4 regions of the Streptomyces sp. NPDC091649 genome follow, and region 1 is predicted to be linked to each of the others. Evidence: riboswitches for the same ligand, from Rfam matches in the RefSeq annotation. Region 1 holds a riboswitch; each other region holds the start of a gene.

Region 1 (4,225 bases):
CGACGGTCTCCGAGCTGCTCGGCGAGCAGCCGCCCGAACGGGACGCGATCGTCCGCGGCGGCGGTTTCGAGGGGACCGAGGCCGACGGCTGGATGTACCGGCAGGCCGGCGGATCCGGCCGCGCGATGCAGGCGCTGCGGGTGCGTGTTCCCTACGGGGCCCAGGGCGACCTGGTCCGGGTCCACCCCGGCGAGGAGTGGCTGTACGTCCTGGAGGGGCGGCTGCGGATCGCGCTCGGCGACACCGTCCACGACCTCGAACCCGGCGACAGCGCCCACTTCGACTCGCTCACCCCGCACCGGATCGCGGCCGTCGACCGCTGTGGCGCGGAGCTGCTCTTCGTCCACTCCCTGCTGCAGAGTCCCGCCGCCGAGCTGTGCCTCGGCAACGCCCTCCACGCGCGCTGACCGGCCGTCCCCGCCGACTCCATCCTTCGCTCCACCGGCCGTGAGGCCGACAGAGAGGACCGTCATGTCCGATTCCGAACACTATGACCCGCTGGGCCCCGGCCGCCGCGCGAACGAGGACCCGCAGGAGAAGCGGATGCCGCGCGGCGTCATCATCCGGCTCTTCGCGTATCTCGTGGCGGGCCACATCATCGCGGGCTTCCTCTACCTGCTCTTCGTGGTGGCCGGGAGCAAGTGACCGAACCCCTCCGGGCGGACCGCCGACCGGGTCAGCCCTGGTCGAGCAGGCGTTCGCGCAGCCGCTGCCGGGTCTCGGGGGACACCTTCAGCCCCTCGGCCAGATAGCGGTCGGTCGTTCCCCAGTTCTCCTCGATGGCCGCGAACGCCGCCGCGAGATAGGCGGACTCCGCTCCGAACAGCGGGTTCAGCAGCTCCATCACCTCGGAGGACATTCCCGCCTCCGAGGTGTCGGCGCGCTTGACCTTGTACCGGCGGTGGAGGTCGTTGGACTTGAGGTAGTCCTCCTCGATCGCCTCCGGCTCGACGCCGACCGCCAGGAGGGTGACCGCGATCGAGAGGCCGGCCCGGTCCTTGCCGGCGGCGCAGTGCATCAGGGCCGGGACGCTGTCATCGGCCAGCGCGTGCAGCACCCGGCTGTGCTCGGCGGTGCGGTCCAGGATCGTCGAGCGGTACATGCGGATCATCCGCTCGCTGCCCTGGTCGCCCGCCAGGATGGAGCGCAGCTGTTCGATGCTCCCGTCGCGCACCAGCCGCCAGAACTCCGCGCCGTCGGCCGGGTCCGTGAGGGGAATGCTGACATTCCGGACGCCGTCGAGTTCGATGTCGTACCCGTCGAGCAGGTGATCGGCGGAATTGCGGAAGTCGAAGACCGTGTGCAGCCCGAGCCCGGCGAGGAACGCCGCGTCCTCGGCGGTGGCGTGCGCCAGATGGCCGCTGCGGTAGAGCCGCCCGAAGGCGGTGCGCCGCCCGTCCGTCGTGGGCAGCCCGCCCACGTCGCGGAAGTTGCGGACTCCGGTCAGCACGGTCTCTGTCGGCGGGACCTGCGGCACCTGCTGCGTCACGGGGGCTCCTGGGGTCTCTGGCGCCGGCGCGGCTCGCCGGCGAGGGCGCTCCCGTGACGATACGACATCGATTCGACAGAAAATCATCACGGTCACGCACGCCAGCACGGGGAACCGGGAGGCCGGGCTGACCGGGCGTCAGGGGTGGCGCTCACGGCGTGTCCGTATTGGTGTATTTCGCAGAACATGCCCCGCTAATGGGTGAGATGGGATTCGCGAGGTGAGCGGGATCATATCCGTGACGGACCGTGGCGAGGCCGCGCCGGGGGATTCCCGTTGTCCGTACGGAAACCCAAGATCCGCAATCCACGGAGTGTGACCGGAAATCCGGAGCGATATCGAATCGATGATTCCGGTGGGCAACCGATGGCTTGTTCCACTCGTCCTGACCGGTTTACGGTCACCGTCAATCCGGACGGACCGCCTAATCCTGCCGCCGCCCGGAATTCGTACCCAACCCACTCACGCGTGGCAGGAGCGGGGGAACCAGGTAAGCCGCCGATCCGGAGAGATCCGGACCGGCTCGGGGTGAAGTCGCCGCAACGCGACCGGGCATCTCCAGCCCGAACCCGACAGCTCACCTCGCAGGCGCCGGAGAGGAACTTCCCCATGCCCGCACAGGGTAAGCACCGCCGTCCGAAGTCCGGCCCGATCTCCCGCGGCGTCCTCGCCGCCGGGGCCGGCGGGGCCGTACTCGCCCTCCCGTTGATCGGCGCCACCGCGGCGAACGCCGCGGACCAGGCCGCTCCGGCCTCGAAGCCCGCCGCCGCCTCGGTCGTCGCCGCGCACACCGCACCGGCGACCGCTCCCGCCACGTCGAAGGCCGCTCCGAAGACGTACTCCGTCGTCTCCGGCGACTACCTCTCGAAGATCGCGGCGGAGCACCGGCTCAAGGGCGGATGGGAGAAGCTGTACGAGGACAACCGCTCGACCGTCGGCGAGAACCCCAGCCTGATCCACCCGGGGATGAAGCTGACCCTCGGCGCCAAGGGCTCCGCCCCGGCCGAGAAGTCCGCGGCTCCCGAGGCCGCCCCGAAGAAGGTCGAACCGGCCCCGAAGGCCGCCCCGAAGAAGGCCCCGAAGGCGGACACCGTCTCCGCCGACGACTCCGAGGGCTCCGGCGACCCGGCTCCGGCCGGCTCCTCCGAAGCCACCGGCTCCGGCTGGTCGGCCCCGCTGGCCAGTGCCAACGTCACCACCCAGTACCGCGCTTCCGGCGCCAGCTGGTCCAGCGGCTACCACACCGGCTCGGACTTCCGGGCCGCCTCCGGCACCCCCGTCCTCTCCATCGGACCGGGCACCGTGGTCTCGGCCGGCTGGAGCGGTTCGTACGGCAACGAGGTCGTCATCCAGCACGAGGACGGCATGTACTCCCAGTACGCCCACCAGTCCTCGCTCAACGTCTCCGTCGGCCAGACCGTCACCGGCGGCCAGCAGATCGGCCTCTCCGGCTCCACCGGCAACTCCACCGGCCCGCACCTGCACTTCGAGGTCCGCACCGGTCCGGGCTACGGCTCGGACGTCGACCCGATCGCGTACCTGCGTCAGCACGGCGTCTCCGTCTGAGCCGAGCGGCAGCGAGAAGTACCCGAGGGGCGGTGCGCGAGGGCGCACCGCCCTCTCTTTATTCCGGCTTTACCAAAAACTGACCGGGTGGTCTATCTCACCACCCGTCAACCCTGTATTACGGTCGCGTAGGTCACATCGGACGATGCATGATACGTGCTTGTGGCAGACGATTCGAGAAACAACCAGCAGCACATCATCGGGTCGTACGCGGCGATTGGCGACAGTTTCACCGAGGGCGTCGGCGACCCGGGCCCCGACGGGACCTTCGTCGGCTGGGCGGACCGCTTCGCGGTCCTCCTCGCCGACCGGCTCCCGGCCCCCGACGCGGCGGCCGACCCCGAGGACTCCCCGCACGGGGACTTCCGCTACGCCAATCTCGCCGTACGAGGACGACTCCTCGACCAGATCGTCGAGGAGCAGATCCCACGCGCCAAGGAACTGGCCCCCGACCTGGTCAGCTTCTGTGCGGGCGGCAACGACATCATCCGGCCCGGCACCGATCCGGACGATCTCGCCGAGCGCTTCGAGCGGGCGGTCGCCGACCTGAGCAACTCCGTCGGCACGGTCATGGTCACCACCGGCTTCGACACCCGGGGCGTCCCGGTGCTGCGCCACATGCGCGGCAAGATCGCCACGTACAACGTCCATCTGCGGGCCATCGCCGACCGCTACCACTGCCCCGTGCTCGACCTGTGGTCGCTCCGCTCCGTCCAGGACCGGCGCGCGTGGGACAGCGACCGGCTGCACCTCTCACCGGAGGGCCACACCCGCGTCGCGCTGCGCGCCGCCCAGGTCCTCGGCCACGACGTGCCCGCCGACCCCGACCAGCCCTGGCCGCCGCAGGCTCAGCGCCGGCCGATCGACGCACGGCGCGACAACATCCAGTGGGCCCGCGACTACCTGGTGCCGTGGATCGGACGACGGCTGCGCGGAGAGTCCTCCGGCGACCACGTCGAGGCCAAGCGCCCCGACCTGCTGCCGCTGTAGCGGCCGCAGCGGTCAGGACTCCAGGAGGGGAAGCGCACGCCGGGACGGGCCCGGCACCACGAGCCCGTCCGGCGCGTGCGCTCCGGAACCGGCCGCACCGGAACCGGCCGGTATCCGCTCCAGGACACCGCCGGCGAACACGTCGTACAACGGCAGCGTCTCCAGATGCACGTAACCGAT
Region 2 (4,225 bases), on a different contig from region 1:
CCCGCGCCTGTGACGCCGCCGATCTGGCGCTCACCGTGCTCGGCGGCGGTGAGTCCTCCCGGCTGCACAACCGCCTGGTCCGCCGCGACCGTACGGCGGTGGCCGCCGGGTTCGGGCTGCTGCGGCTCGCCGGGGCTCCGTCGCTGGGCTGGCTGGACGTGAAGACGTCCGGCGGGGTCGAGGTGGAGCAGATCGAGGCCGCGGTCGACGAGGAGCTGGCCCGGTTCGCCGCCGAGGGACCGACCCCCGAGGAAATGGAGCGGGCCCAGGCGCAGTTGGAGCGCGAGTGGCTGGACCGGCTCGGCACGGTCGCGGGCCGTGCCGACGAACTGTGCCGCTACGCGGTGCTGTTCGGCGACCCGCAGCTCGCCCTGAGCGCCGTGGGCCGCGTCCTGGACGTCACCGCGGAGGAGGTGCGCGCGGCGGCCGAGGCCGCCCTGCGCCCCGACAACCGGGCGGTGCTGGTGTACGAGCCCATCGAGCCGGCCGACGAGGCCGACGAGTCCGATGAGGGCACGGCGGGCGCCGAGGGCACCGCCGCGCACGAGGGGGCGGACAAGTGAGCGACGCCGCCGTGACTGGAGTAGCCATGGAGTACCACCCGCAGCCCACGCCCGGCTCGGCCCGTCCCTGGGCCTTCCCGGCGCCCGAGCGCGGCGCCCTGCCCAACGGACTGACCGTGCTGCGCTGCCACCGCCCCGGCCAGCAGGTCGTCGCGGTGGAGATCTTCCTGGACGCGCCGCTGGAGGCCGAGCCCGAGGGCCTGGACGGCGTGGCCACGATCATGTCGCGGGCGCTTTCCGAGGGCACCGACAAGCACAGCGCCGAGGAGTTCGCCGCCGAGCTGGAGCGTTGCGGCGCCACGCTCGACGCGCACGCCGACCACCCCGGTGTCCGGGTCTCCCTGGAGGTCCCGGCCTCCCGGCTGGCCAAGGCGCTGGGCCTGGTCGCCGAGGCGCTGCGGGCCCCGGCCTTCGACGGGAGCGAGATCGAGCGCCTCGTCGGCAACCGCCTCGACGAGATCCCGCACGAGCAGGCCAACCCCTCCCGGCGCGCCGCCAAGCAGCTCTCCAAGGAGCTGTTCCCGGCCACCGCCCGGATGTCCCGCCCGCGCCTGGGCACCGAGGAGACGGTCCGGCGGATCGACGCGGCCGCCGTGCGCGCCTTCTTCGACGCCCATGTCCGTCCGTCCACCGCGACGGCCGTGATCGTCGGCGACCTGACCGGCATCGACCTGGACGCCCTGCTGGCGGAGACCCTCGGCGACTGGTCGGGCGACGCGGGCCGGGCCCGGCCGGTGCCGCCCATCACCGCGGACGACACCGGCCGCGTGGTCATCGTGGACCGGCCCGGCGCGGTCCAGACCCAGCTGCTGATCGGCCGGATCGGCGCGGACCGGCACGAGCGCGTGTGGCCCGCCCAGGTGCTCGGCACGTACTGCCTGGGAGGCACGCTCACCTCCCGGCTGGACCGGGTGCTGCGCGAGGAGAAGGGTTACACCTACGGGGTGCGGGCCTTCGCCCAGGTGCTGCGCTCCAGCGGTCCCGACTCGGGCGGCGCGGCCATGCTCGCGATCAGCGGATCGGTGGACACGGAGTCCACCGGACCGGCGCTGGACGACCTCTGGAAGGTCCTGCGGACACTGGCCGCCGAGGGGCTGACCGACGCCGAACGCGAGACGGCCGTGCAGAACCTGGTGGGCGTCGCCCCGCTGAAGTTCGAGACCGCCGCCTCCGTCGCGAGCACGCTGGCCGATCAGGTCGAGCAGCACCTCCCCGACGACTACCAGGCCCACCTGTACGCCCGGCTCGCCGAGACGGGCACCGTGGAGGCGACGGCCGCGGTGGTCAGCGCCTTCCCGGTCGACCGGCTGGTCACGGTTCTCGTGGGCGACGCCGCGCAGATCGAGGAGCCCGTGCGGGCGCTCGGCATCGGAGAGGTGTCCGTCGTCACCGGCTGACACACCACCACGAACAGGACCCCGACGAGCGAAGTTTCGTCGGGGTTCTGACATTTTGGGAGATTCGTCGACTTCGCACCTTTTGGGGGAGAGGTTCCCTGTCTGCCCTGTGGGATGTGCGACAAACCCCCTGACCCGTTTGGTGCTGGGAAGTCCACCCGCCTAGCGTCGGCCCGGCTGTCCGTCACCCGTATGCCGCAGCCGCGGCCCCGGGCAGTCATCGCCGAGTCCCCGTCAGGCGCGAGCCTGGGGAGCCGGGGACCCACGCAGTCCCTGGGGTGAATCGGAGGCCCGTGCCGCGAGACCGGCGCGGGGATCCGTAGGAGACCTTCCTGCTCCGAACCCGTCAGCTAACCCGGTAGGCGAGAAGGAAGGAAAGGATCAGCCCCTCCATGGCGTTCACCCGTGCCACCGGGAAGCACCGTGCCCCGAGCCGCCTCACGCGCCGGAGCGCCCAGGCCGCCGGCATCGCGGCCCTGGCCACCACCGGAGTCATCGGCTCGCTTGCCTCCCCGGCCCTCGCCGCGGACACCGAGGCCGCCCGGGTCGCCGACACCGGCCTCACCCAGGCCGTCGCCCTCGACGCCACCCTCGCCGACCAGATCGACGCACAGGCCCAGGCCCAGAAGCGGCAGGCCGACGCGATCGCCGAGGCGAAGGCCGAGGCCGCGGCGGAGGCCCGCGCGAAGGCCGCCAAGGCCAAGGCGAAGGCGGAGGCCCAGCGCAAGGCCGAGGCCCGCGCCAAGGAGGTCCGCGAGGAGAAGGCCCGGGCGGCCCGCGCCGCCGAGCGCGCCCGGCTGAACGCCTTCCACCTCCCGGTCGCCGGCTCCCACGTCACCACCGGCTACAGGACCGGCGGTTCGCTCTGGTCCTCCGGCAGCCACTCCGGCGTGGACTTCATGGCCTCCTCGGGCAGCTCCGTCGTCGCGGTCGGCGCCGGCACGGTCGTCGAGGCCGGCTGGGGCGGCGCGTACGGCAACAACATCGTGCTCCGGATGGCGGACGGCACGTACACCCAGTACGGCCACCTCTCCTCGATCGGCGTCTCCGTCGGCCAGAGCGTCTCCTCCGGCCAGCGGATCGGCCTCTCCGGGTCCACCGGCAACTCCACCGGCCCGCACCTGCACTTCGAGGCCCGCACCACCCCCGACTACGGCTCCGACATGGACCCCGTCGGCTATCTGCGCTCCCACGGTCTGAACGTCTGACCCGCCCCGCGCGACTCCGCCCGAAGGCCCCGGTGACCGCCGGGGCCTTCGGCAATTCGGGGGCCGGAGATATCCATGGATTCCGGCCTGCCATCGGAAATTCCCGCTGATTGCAATAGAGTCACGGAACATACGTCGGGCCGCGTTTCGCGGAGATCAAGGCGGAGGTTCGGACATGCGCATTCCCGCGCACTCGGTATGCACGGCAATCCGTGACGACATCGTCTCCGGTATCCACGAGCGCGGCGGCCGCCTGACCGAGGAGCTGCTGGCCCGCCGTTACGGAGTCTCCCGCGTCCCGGTCCGCGAGGCCCTGCGCACGCTGGAGTCCGAGGGCTTCGTGGTCACCCGCAGACACGCCGGCGCCTGTGTCGCCGAGCCCACCGTCCACGAAGCCGCCGACCTCCTGGAGATGCGGATGCTCCTGGAACCGCTGGCCGCCGCACGCGCCGCCCAGCGCCGCACGGAAGCCCACCTCAAGGTGCTCCGGGGCCTGGTCAGGCTGGGGCGGGAGCGGGCCCGCCGGCACGACGGCGAGGATCTGCGCCCGCTGGGCGGCTGGTTCCACGAGACCCTCGCCCAGGCCAGCGGCAGTCCCGGACTCATCGCACTGCTCACCCAGCTCCGGTACAAGATCGCCTGGATGTACGCGGTCGAACCGCCGGCCCGCCCGGCCGACGCCTGGGCCGAGCGCGGCGCGATCCTGGACGCCGTGGCGCGCGGCGACGCGGAGCGGGCGAGGGCGCTGACCGCCCAGCACGCGGAACGCGCCACCGCGGCCCTCCGGCTGCGCTGCCCGGGCCCGCCGGGCCGGCGGACCGCGCCCGCTCCCCGCGTGAGCGCTTCGCAACATGCCGTAAACACCGCGGGTGCCCGCCATTAACACGAGAGCCGTACAAAGAGAGAGGTAATCGCGGGGCGCTATTCGTGCTGCCACCGCATTATCGGAGCGTCGCTCCTCTCGGTCAGGTGCTCCTTTCGGAAAGCGAAAGAGCCGTGATCCCCAGAGGGTCACGGCTCTCGCACTCGCTGAATCCGGCCGGGCCGGATTCGCGTG
Region 3 (4,225 bases), on a different contig from region 1:
CCGGATGACACCGAGTTCGCGGACACCGTCCGGCTGATCATCTCGGAGCTGGCGACCAACGCCGTCCAACACACGTTCGGCCAGTCGCCCACCTTCACCGTGGACCTGCGCCTCGAACGCGACGAGGAACTGTACATCGGCGTCACGGACAGTCACCCCCGATGGCCCCAGAGGCTGCCCGCGGCCGTGCGGCAGGACAACGGCCGGGGCATGGTCATCATCCGGGCGCTGGCCAAGGAGCGCGGCGGACGGCTCCAGGTCACCCCGACGGCGGAGGGCGGTAAGACGGTCTGGATCGCGCTTCCGTGGGCGCTCCCGCTCCAGGGCTGAAGAGCGCGTGCGCAGCGCGGACGGAGGCGAGATCGTCTCCGCCGTCCCTCTCGCGCCGAATCGCGCGTGCGCAGCGCAAACGCCGGAAGACGTCACAGGTCCGGGGACCCCGGGCAGGGAGGGCCGCCCAGGTCGGGGCCGGCCCTCCCTGCCCGGGGGTCGCCCCGGAGGCCAGCGGTGGCCGCAGGCCCGGGGCCTGCCGCGGGCCCGCCGGTCGGCCGTAGGCTCCGGGCCGCCCCGCAGGCTTCGGGGCGGCCCCGCCGGGCGGATCACCCCGCCGGGAGCCGGTTCGCCGCCGGGGCCGTGCCTCCGCGGCCGAATCCGCCGCGCAGCAGCGCGAGCAGCGTCGCCGCGGCGGCGGTCGACCGCTCGCCCCGGTGTACGACCGAGATGGTCCGGCGGAACGACGCGGGCTCCAGCCGCCGTACCGACAGCGGGGCCGCCGCCATCGAGGCGACCATCTCCGGCACCACGGCCACGCCCAGGCCCGCGCTGACCAGCGCGCACACCAGCGCGTACCCGGGCGACTCGCAGACCACCGCGGGGGTCGCCCCGGCGTCGGCGAGCGCCTTCTCGACCCCGCGCCGGGGCGGATGCGTGGGGGCGCTGCTGATCAGCGGCCGCCCCGCCAGTTCGCTGACCGCCAGCCGCCCGGTGCCCTCGGCGAGCCGATGGCCCACCGAGGTGACCAGCACCAGCTCCTCGACCAGCAGGGGTTCCACGAGAACACCCACGGGCGGCGGGCCGGCCGTCGCCGGCTCGTAGGCGTGGGTCAGGGCGAGGTCCACATCGCCCGCGGCCACCGCGGCGACCCCGCCGGGCGGTTCGTAGTCGGCGACGGCCAGTTCCACTTCCGGATGAGCCCGCCGGAACGCGCTCAGGACCGGTGGCAGCAGATGGATCCCGGCCGTCGTGAACGTGCCCACCCGCAGCCGGCCGCCCGAGAGCCCCGCCAGGCGCGCCAGCTCGTGCCGTGCCTGGTCGAGTTCGTCCAGGACCCGTCGGGCCCGGCCCGCCAGCAGTTCGCCCGCAGCCGTCAGCCGCGCACCGCGATGGTGGCGCACGAGCAGCGCCGCTCCCGCCTCCCGCTCCAGTTTCGCCAGCTGCTGGGAGAGGGCGGGCGCGGTGTAGCCCAGTCGGGCGGCGGCCCGGGTGATCGATCCGGCCTCAGCGACCGCCACGAGGGCCGCGAGGCGTGTCGGGTCGTACATGAAGCGTTCCTTTAGGCAGACCCAGAAGATTGCAAGTACACGCTAAAGGCTCCGCCGGTCCAAGGTGGACCTCATGGACGCACAACTGATCGCCTTCACGGGGGTCGCCGCTGGCATGGTCGCGCTGCCCGGCGCCGATTTCACCGTCGTCGTACGCAACGCCCTGGCCTCCCGTACCGCCGGCCTGGCCAGCGCGCTCGGCGTCGCCGGAGGGCTGCTGGTGCACACAGGGCTCGCGGTCGCCGGGCTCGCCGCGGTGCTGGTGACGATGCCGGTGCTCTTCCGCGGCGTCCAGCTGCTCGGCGGCGCGTACGTGTTGTACCTCGGGATCAGCGCGCTGTACGCCATCCGCCGCCGCCCGTCGGCGGGCGGTCCGGGTACGACCTCCGCCACGGAGGAGGGCGTACCGGAGCGGCCCGCACCCGGGGAGTTCGGACGTGCCCTGCGCCAGGGATTCCTGACGAACGCGCTCAATCCGAAGGCCCCGGTCCTCTTCCTCAGCCTGTTGCCGCAGTTCGTGCCACACGGGCAGCCGCCACTGCCCCGGACCCTGCTGCTCGCCGCCCTGGTGGTGGCGCTGGCGCTGATCTGGTTCCCGGCCGTCGTGCTGCTCGTGGACCGGCTGGGCCGGTGGCTGCGCCGGCCGCGTACCGCCCGGGCCATCGAGGGCGGCAGCGGCGTGGCGCTCACCGGTCTGGGACTCGCACTGGTCACCGGCCCGCTGCTGCGCTGAGGACGCTGCGGGCGCCCCCGGAGGCCGGGGCGTGCACGGCGGGCCCGGTCGTCCACGGCGGCCCGGAAAGGGCCCGGGCCGCCCGCACGAAAGAGCGTCCGGCCGGTGGGTCAGCGGACCCGCCCGTACCGGACGCTCTTGGACCAGATTTTCGCCAGTCGCACCACGTCCCCCGACTTGGGGGAGTGCCAGATCTTCCCGGCACCGGCGTAGATGCCCACGTGGTAGACGCCGCGCCCCGAATGGAAGAAGACGAGATCGCCGCGTTTGCGCTGTGACTTCGCGATATGACGGGTCTTGTTGTATTGCTGCTGCGCCGTGCGGGGAAGCTTCTTCCCCGCTCTCTTGAACGAGTAGAGCGTCAGCCCCGAACAGTCGAAGCGGCTGGGGCCGGCCGCCCCGTACTTGTAGGGAGCGCCCTTCTTCGACGCGGCGATCTTCAGGGCCTTGGCCGAGTGGGTGGCGGCCTCGGCGTCGTTCACCAGGCCGGGTGCCAGCATCGTGGACGTCAGGGCCAGGGTGAGTGCCGAGGCCGTGCCGACCCGGGCGAACAGAGACGGGACATGAACCTGCGCAGACATGCGCAACCCTTCGTCAGCCGCCTGTGAAGGATGACCTGTCGGGTTCGGGCTGGCGAAGTTGCCCGGCCGCGTCGCGGCTTCACCCCGAGGGCTTCCCGGTCTCCCGGTCGGCCCGTTGTGCTCGGGTCCTCCACTCCTGCCGATCCACTTCTGTCGACCAGTCATCCGGGCGGCGGCAGGACTCGGCGTCCGCCCGGACCGCCCCGCCGCGGTGGCGGGGGCTTGTCGTCCCACGGATCTTGACTCACTCCGAGCCGGATTTCCGAGCCGAAACAGGGGTTTGTGAGTCTCCTCACCACTGACCCATTCAGGTGGACAGGCCGGATTCGTGCTCGGAGACGAGCCGGACGCACCCGCTCGCACCAGCGAAGAAAGGGCGCATTTCGAGTACGGCCCGCGTGCTGAACGCAAGTTGAGCCGTCGCTCGCGCGAGTGATCGCCTACGCCGAACGAGCGAGCGAAATCGGGCACGGGGCCGGGCGTGTCGTGGGCGGGGGCGACGCGCACACTCGCGTATGGCGCGTCCCTCCCGCGGAGCCGGTCAGTTCCCGGGCGGCGGCATCGCTACCCGGCCCGCCCTGCGCTCCCCGTCCAGGACGCGCAGGGCCCGCGCCAGGGTGGCGGCGTGGACCCGCGACTCGCCCCGCTCGTGCATCAGGGCCAGGGCGTCGCGCAGGGCCGCCGCCCCGGAGGCCAGGGCCTGGGCCGCCCGCAGCGCGCTGTAGGTGTCGCTGCCGCGGGCCGGGTTGATCCGGCCCACCTGGTCGAGCACGGCCAGATAGCAGTCGACGAACTCGCCTTCGGCGCGGGTCAGTGCGGGCAGGGGCGGGAGTTCGGTCAGCTCCATCGGCGTTTCACCTCGCGTCGTACGGCGGCCCGGAGAGTCAGCGGTTTTCCACGACGTGGTCGATCAGCCCGTAGGCGAGGGCGGCGTGTGCGTCGAGGATGGTGTCGCGCTCGATGTCGGCGGCGATCTGCTCGGCGGTCCGGCCGGTGTCCCGGACCAGCATGGCCGCGAACATCTCGCGGGTGCGCACCAGTTCGCGCGCATGGATCTCCAGGTCGGACGGCTGGCCCCGCATCGGCTCCTCCATCGCGGGCTGCTGGATGACTACCCGCGCGCCGGGCAGCGCATGTCGGCGTCCCTTCGCCCCGGCCGCGAGCAGGGCCGCCGCGTAGGAACCCGCCTGCCCCAGGCAGAAGGTCTCCACCTCGCAGGTCAGGAACCGCACGGTGTCGTAGACCGCCGCCATCGCCTGGAACGAGCCGCCGGGAGAGTTGATGTAGAGCGACAGGGGCCGGTCCGGATCGGCGTGTTCCAGATACATGAACTGGGCGATGAGGTCGCTCGCCGCGATGTCGTCGATCGG
Region 4 (4,225 bases), on a different contig from region 1:
GGAAGACGACCGGGAACTCCAGGCCCTTCGCGGTGTGCAGGGTCATCAGCGTGATGACGCCGGAGCCGTCCTCGTCCTCGTCGGGGATCTGGTCGGAATCCGCGACGAGCGCCACCTTCTCCAGGAACTCCGCCAGCGTGCCGGAACCCTCCTCGTCGCCGCGCTCCTGCTCGAATTCGAGGGCGACGGCGGCGAGTTCCTGGAGGTTCTCGATGCGGGTCTCGTCCTGCGGGTCGGTGGAAGCCTGGAGTTCGGCGAGATAGCCCGTGCGCTCCAGGACGGCCTCCAGCACGACGGCGGGCCCCGCCCCGGACTCGACGATCGTGCGCAGCTCCTCCATCAGCGTGTTGAAGCGCTTGACGGCGTTGGACGAGCGGGCGGCCATGCCGTACGCCTCGTCCACGCGGCGCAGTGCCTGCGGGAAGGAGATCTTCTCGCGCATCGACAGGGCGTCGATCATGGCTTCGGCGCGGTCGCCGATGCCGCGCTTGGGGACGTTGAGGATGCGGCGCAGCGGGACGGTGTCCTCGGGGTTGGCGAGGACCCGGAGGTAGGCCAGGACGTCCCGGACCTCCTTGCGCTCGTAGAAGCGCACGCCGCCGACGACCTTGTAGGGCAGGCCGACGCGGATGAAGATCTCTTCGAAGACGCGGGACTGGGCGTTGGTCCGGTAGAAGACGGCGACGTCGCCCGCCCTGGCGTCGCCCGCGTCGGTGAGGCGGTCGATCTCGTCGGCGACGAACTGCGCCTCGTCGTGCTCGGTGTCCGCGACATAGCCGGTGATGCGGGCGCCGCCGCCGGCCTTGGTCCAGAGGTTCTTGGGACGGCGGCTCTCGTTGCGCTCGATCACGGCGTTGGCGGCGGAGAGGATCGTCTGCGTGGAGCGGTAGTTCTGCTCCAGCAGGATCGTCTTCGCGCTCGGGTAGTCCTCCTCGAACTGGAGGATGTTGCGGATGGTCGCGCCCCGGAAGGCGTAGATCGACTGGTCCGCGTCGCCCACCACGCACAGCTCGGCGGGGGCGTCGGCCTCGCCGGCGGGGCCGACCAGCTCGCGGACCAGCGTGTACTGGGCGTGGTTGGTGTCCTGGTACTCGTCGACCAGGACGTGGCGGAAGCGGCGGCGGTAGTGCTCGGCGACGTCCGGGAACGCCTGGAGGAGGTGGACCGTCGTCATGATGATGTCGTCGAAGTCCAGGGCGTTGGCCTCGCGCAGGCGGGCCTGGTAGAGCGCGTACGCCTGGGCGAGGGTCTTCTCGAAGCCGTCGGCGGCCTGTCCGGCGAAGGTCTCCTCGTCGATGAGCTCGTTCTTGAGGTTGGAGACCTTGGCGGTGAAGGACTTGGGCGGGAACTGCTTCGGGTCCAGGTCGAGGTCGCGGCAGACCAGGGCCATCAGGCGCTTGGAGTCGGCGGCGTCGTAGATCGAGAACGACGAGGTGAAGCCGAGCTTCTTCGACTCGCGGCGCAGGATGCGGACGCACGCGCTGTGGAAGGTCATGACCCACATGGCGTGGGCGCGCGGGCCGACGAGCTGCTCGACGCGCTCCTTCATCTCGCCCGCGGCCTTGTTGGTGAAGGTGATCGCGAGGATCTGCCCGGGGTGCGTCCCGCGCTCGGCCAGCAGGTGGGCGATGCGGTGGGTGAGGACCCGGGTCTTGCCGGAGCCGGCCCCGGCGACGATGAGCAGCGGGGACCCGGCGTGCACGACGGCGGCGCGCTGCTCGGTGTTCAGCCCGTCGAGCAGCGCGGCGGAGTCGATCACCGGGCGTGGGTGGCCGCCCCGGTAATACCCGTCCCGGGGCGGCGGGGGCGCGTCGTGGACGCCGTCGAAGAGACCCTCCGGCACCGCTTCGGGCGCGTGGTCCTCCGGGGGCGGCGGGGGGCCGTCCTCCGAGGGCTGGAGGCCGGTCAGGAAACTGTCGTCAAAGAGGCTGCTCATCGCCTTCCGAGTCTAGGCTGCCGGACTGACAACCCTCCGCCGAAGCCGGGAAGCGGTCGTCCGGACCCGCCGCCGACCCGCCCGGAGCGGGCACGCAGGGGGACCGGACGTCCACATTCCGTGAAAGAACGCCCGGTCGGAGGGGGTGCGGGTCCCCCCGCCCCGGAAAGGTCACGAAAATGTATCGGGCATATCGCACATCGTCCTTCCCAGCGGTGGGCCCGGTTGGCTAGCGTGCTCGGTCAGGTGACCCGTACCTCCCTGGGGCGAACCACGCCCGACGGGCGCCTCCGCCGAATCCGTCCGGCCGTCACGGCCGTGCGGAACCGGGGACCCACACGCAGAACCGGGGTGAATCGGTCCGTGCCCTCGCGTCCGGACCGTAGGGCAGCCTTCCGTTCCGTCCGAACCCGACAGCTAACCCGGTAGGCGGTCCACGGAAGGAGATGCCGGTCTTGGCATCGCATCGCAAGCCGCGCGCGAAGGTGCGCACCACCTCCCCCGCCGTCGGGCTGACGACGGCCGCGCTGGCCTCCGTGACGCTGCTCTCCCCGCAGAGCGCCGCGGCCGCGCCGGCGGAGCCGAAGCCCGCCATCGAGGAAGTCCGGAAGAAGGTCGACGCCCTGTACCGGCAGGCGGGCGCCGCGACCCAGGAGTACAACCGGGCCAAGGCCGCGTCCGCGTCCCAGCAGACGAAGGTCGACGCGCTGCTCTCCGATGTGGCGAAGCGGACCGAGAAGATCAACGAGGCGCGCAGGGCGCTGGGCTCCTACGCGGCGGCCCAGTACCGCAGCGGTGGCATCACGCCCACGGCGACGTTCTTCCTGGCGGACGACCCGCAGGGGTACTTCGACCAGAGCCGGCTGATGGACCGGGCGACGGAGCGCCAGCAGAGGGCCGTCACCGAGTTCCGTACGCAGCAGGCGGCGGCGGCGAAGAAGCGCGCGGAGGCGGTGAAGAGCCTGGAGACCCTCACCGGGACCCAGGCCACGCTCGCCTCCAGCAAGAAGGACGTGCAGACCAAGCTCACCGAGGCCCGCGGCCTGCTGTCCAGGCTGACCGCCGAGGAGAAGGCGCGGCTGGCGGAGCTGGAGCGCAAGAAGGAGGCCGAGGCGAAGGAGAAGGCCGCGAAGCTGGCCGCCCGGCAGGCCGCCGAGGCGAAGGAGCGGGCCGCGGCCGAGGAGAAGGCCCGCGAGGAGGCGGCGGACGACTCCGGCGGCACGGGTTCGGGCTCCGGGACGGACACGGGGCCGGGCACGGGCACCGGCACCGGCACGGGAAGCGGTTACGCCGCCAAGGCGGAAGAGGTGCTGGCCTTCGCCCGCGCCCAGATCGGGAAGCCGTACGTGTGGGGAGCCTCGGGCCCGTCCTCGTACGACTGCTCGGGGCTGACGCGGGCGGCGTGGCGGGCGGCGGGCGTGACTCTGCCCCGGACCACCTGGGACCAGGTCGAGGTCGGGACCCGGGTCGCCACGTCCGACCTGCTCCCCGGTGACCTGGTCTTCTTCTACGACGACATCAGCCACGTCGGCGTCTACAAGGGCGACGGCATGATGATCCACGCCCCGAAGCCGGGTGCGAACGTGCGCGAGGAGTCGATCTACTCCATGCCGATCTACGGCAGCGTGCGCCCGGCGTAGCAGTGGTCAGTGGTAGCGGTACGGGGGCGGCGGGCCGCCCCCGGAAGACCCGGAGCCCGGCCTCAGGTCCAGACCGTGGCGATGAAGATGTTGGCGACCGTCAGCCCGCCGACCGCCGCGAACGCGCCCTTGTCGACCTTCTCGTCGTCCCGCTTGACGTAGACCAGGGCGAGGATCACGACCAGCAGCGCCAGCTTGATGCCGATCTTGACGTTGTTCACGGCCTGGTCGTCGGCCTGGTTGAGGCCGACCAGGGCGATGCCGGTGACGAGCATGGTCAGTGCGCCGTGGAGCATCGCCGGACCGAAGCGGGCGGTGCCCTCCCCCATGGACTTCACCTGCGTCAGGAAGCCGCCCAGCAGGGAGGCGATGCCGATGACGTGCAGGGCGACGAAGACATTGATGAGTACGTCCATGGCTCCGGAGCCTAGCCACGGCCGGCGCTTCGCCGTGCAGTGAGGCAAGCCTTCCTTACGTGCTTTCGCCGATGTTGAGCGAATTGCCCCATAATCACCCTCTCTTATCGGTCGTATGCGACCGCTGAAACGTCACATCAGGGCAATAACTGTCATGGTGACCCTTTTCCTCCCACCCGGATTAGCGTCCTTCACGGACCCCCGGTATTCCCCGGCGGGCAGCCGACAGGAAG

What was found. A riboswitch is a leader RNA that binds a small molecule or an ion and turns the genes downstream of it on or off. The one in region 1 is predicted to bind cyclic di-AMP.
Positions count from the first base shown of each region.
Region 2: another riboswitch for cyclic di-AMP. It lies ahead of ACIQMU_RS17835 (M23 family metallopeptidase); the one in region 1 lies ahead of ACIQMU_RS08580 (peptidoglycan DD-metalloendopeptidase family protein).
Region 3: another riboswitch for cyclic di-AMP. It lies ahead of ACIQMU_RS23510 (C40 family peptidase); the one in region 1 lies ahead of ACIQMU_RS08580 (peptidoglycan DD-metalloendopeptidase family protein).
Region 4: another riboswitch for cyclic di-AMP. It lies ahead of ACIQMU_RS04385 (NlpC/P60 family protein); the one in region 1 lies ahead of ACIQMU_RS08580 (peptidoglycan DD-metalloendopeptidase family protein).

Region 1 covers NZ_JBIVTR010000003.1:245,716-249,940, forward strand. The annotation lists gene ACIQMU_RS08565 (helix-turn-helix domain-containing protein) at 1-407, shown strand, start outside; gene ACIQMU_RS08570 (DUF6126 family protein) at 472-645, shown strand; gene ACIQMU_RS08575 (tyrosine-protein phosphatase) at 677-1,489, opposite strand; cyclic di-AMP (ydaO/yuaA leader) riboswitch at 1,935-2,093, shown strand; gene ACIQMU_RS08580 (peptidoglycan DD-metalloendopeptidase family protein) at 2,099-3,055, shown strand; gene ACIQMU_RS08585 (SGNH/GDSL hydrolase family protein) at 3,218-4,045, shown strand; gene ACIQMU_RS08590 (STM4011 family radical SAM protein) at 4,058-4,225, opposite strand, start outside.
Region 2 covers NZ_JBIVTR010000009.1:175,614-179,838, reverse strand. The annotation lists gene ACIQMU_RS17845 (pitrilysin family protein) at 1-563, shown strand, start outside; gene ACIQMU_RS17840 (pitrilysin family protein) at 590-1,960, shown strand; cyclic di-AMP (ydaO/yuaA leader) riboswitch at 2,172-2,339, shown strand; gene ACIQMU_RS17835 (M23 family metallopeptidase) at 2,353-3,168, shown strand; gene ACIQMU_RS17830 (GntR family transcriptional regulator) at 3,344-4,051, shown strand.
Region 3 covers NZ_JBIVTR010000015.1:67,103-71,327, reverse strand. The annotation lists gene ACIQMU_RS23525 (ATP-binding protein) at 1-330, shown strand, start outside; gene ACIQMU_RS23520 (LysR family transcriptional regulator) at 600-1,541, opposite strand; gene ACIQMU_RS23515 (LysE family translocator) at 1,615-2,274, shown strand; gene ACIQMU_RS23510 (C40 family peptidase) at 2,385-2,855, opposite strand; cyclic di-AMP (ydaO/yuaA leader) riboswitch at 2,859-3,021, opposite strand; gene ACIQMU_RS23505 (hypothetical protein) at 3,397-3,702, opposite strand; gene ACIQMU_RS23500 (ATP-dependent Clp protease proteolytic subunit) at 3,740-4,225, opposite strand, start outside.
Region 4 covers NZ_JBIVTR010000001.1:1,010,348-1,014,572, forward strand. The annotation lists gene pcrA (DNA helicase PcrA) at 1-1,936, opposite strand, end outside; cyclic di-AMP (ydaO/yuaA leader) riboswitch at 2,218-2,384, shown strand; gene ACIQMU_RS04385 (NlpC/P60 family protein) at 2,383-3,576, shown strand; gene ACIQMU_RS04390 (hypothetical protein) at 3,639-3,992, opposite strand.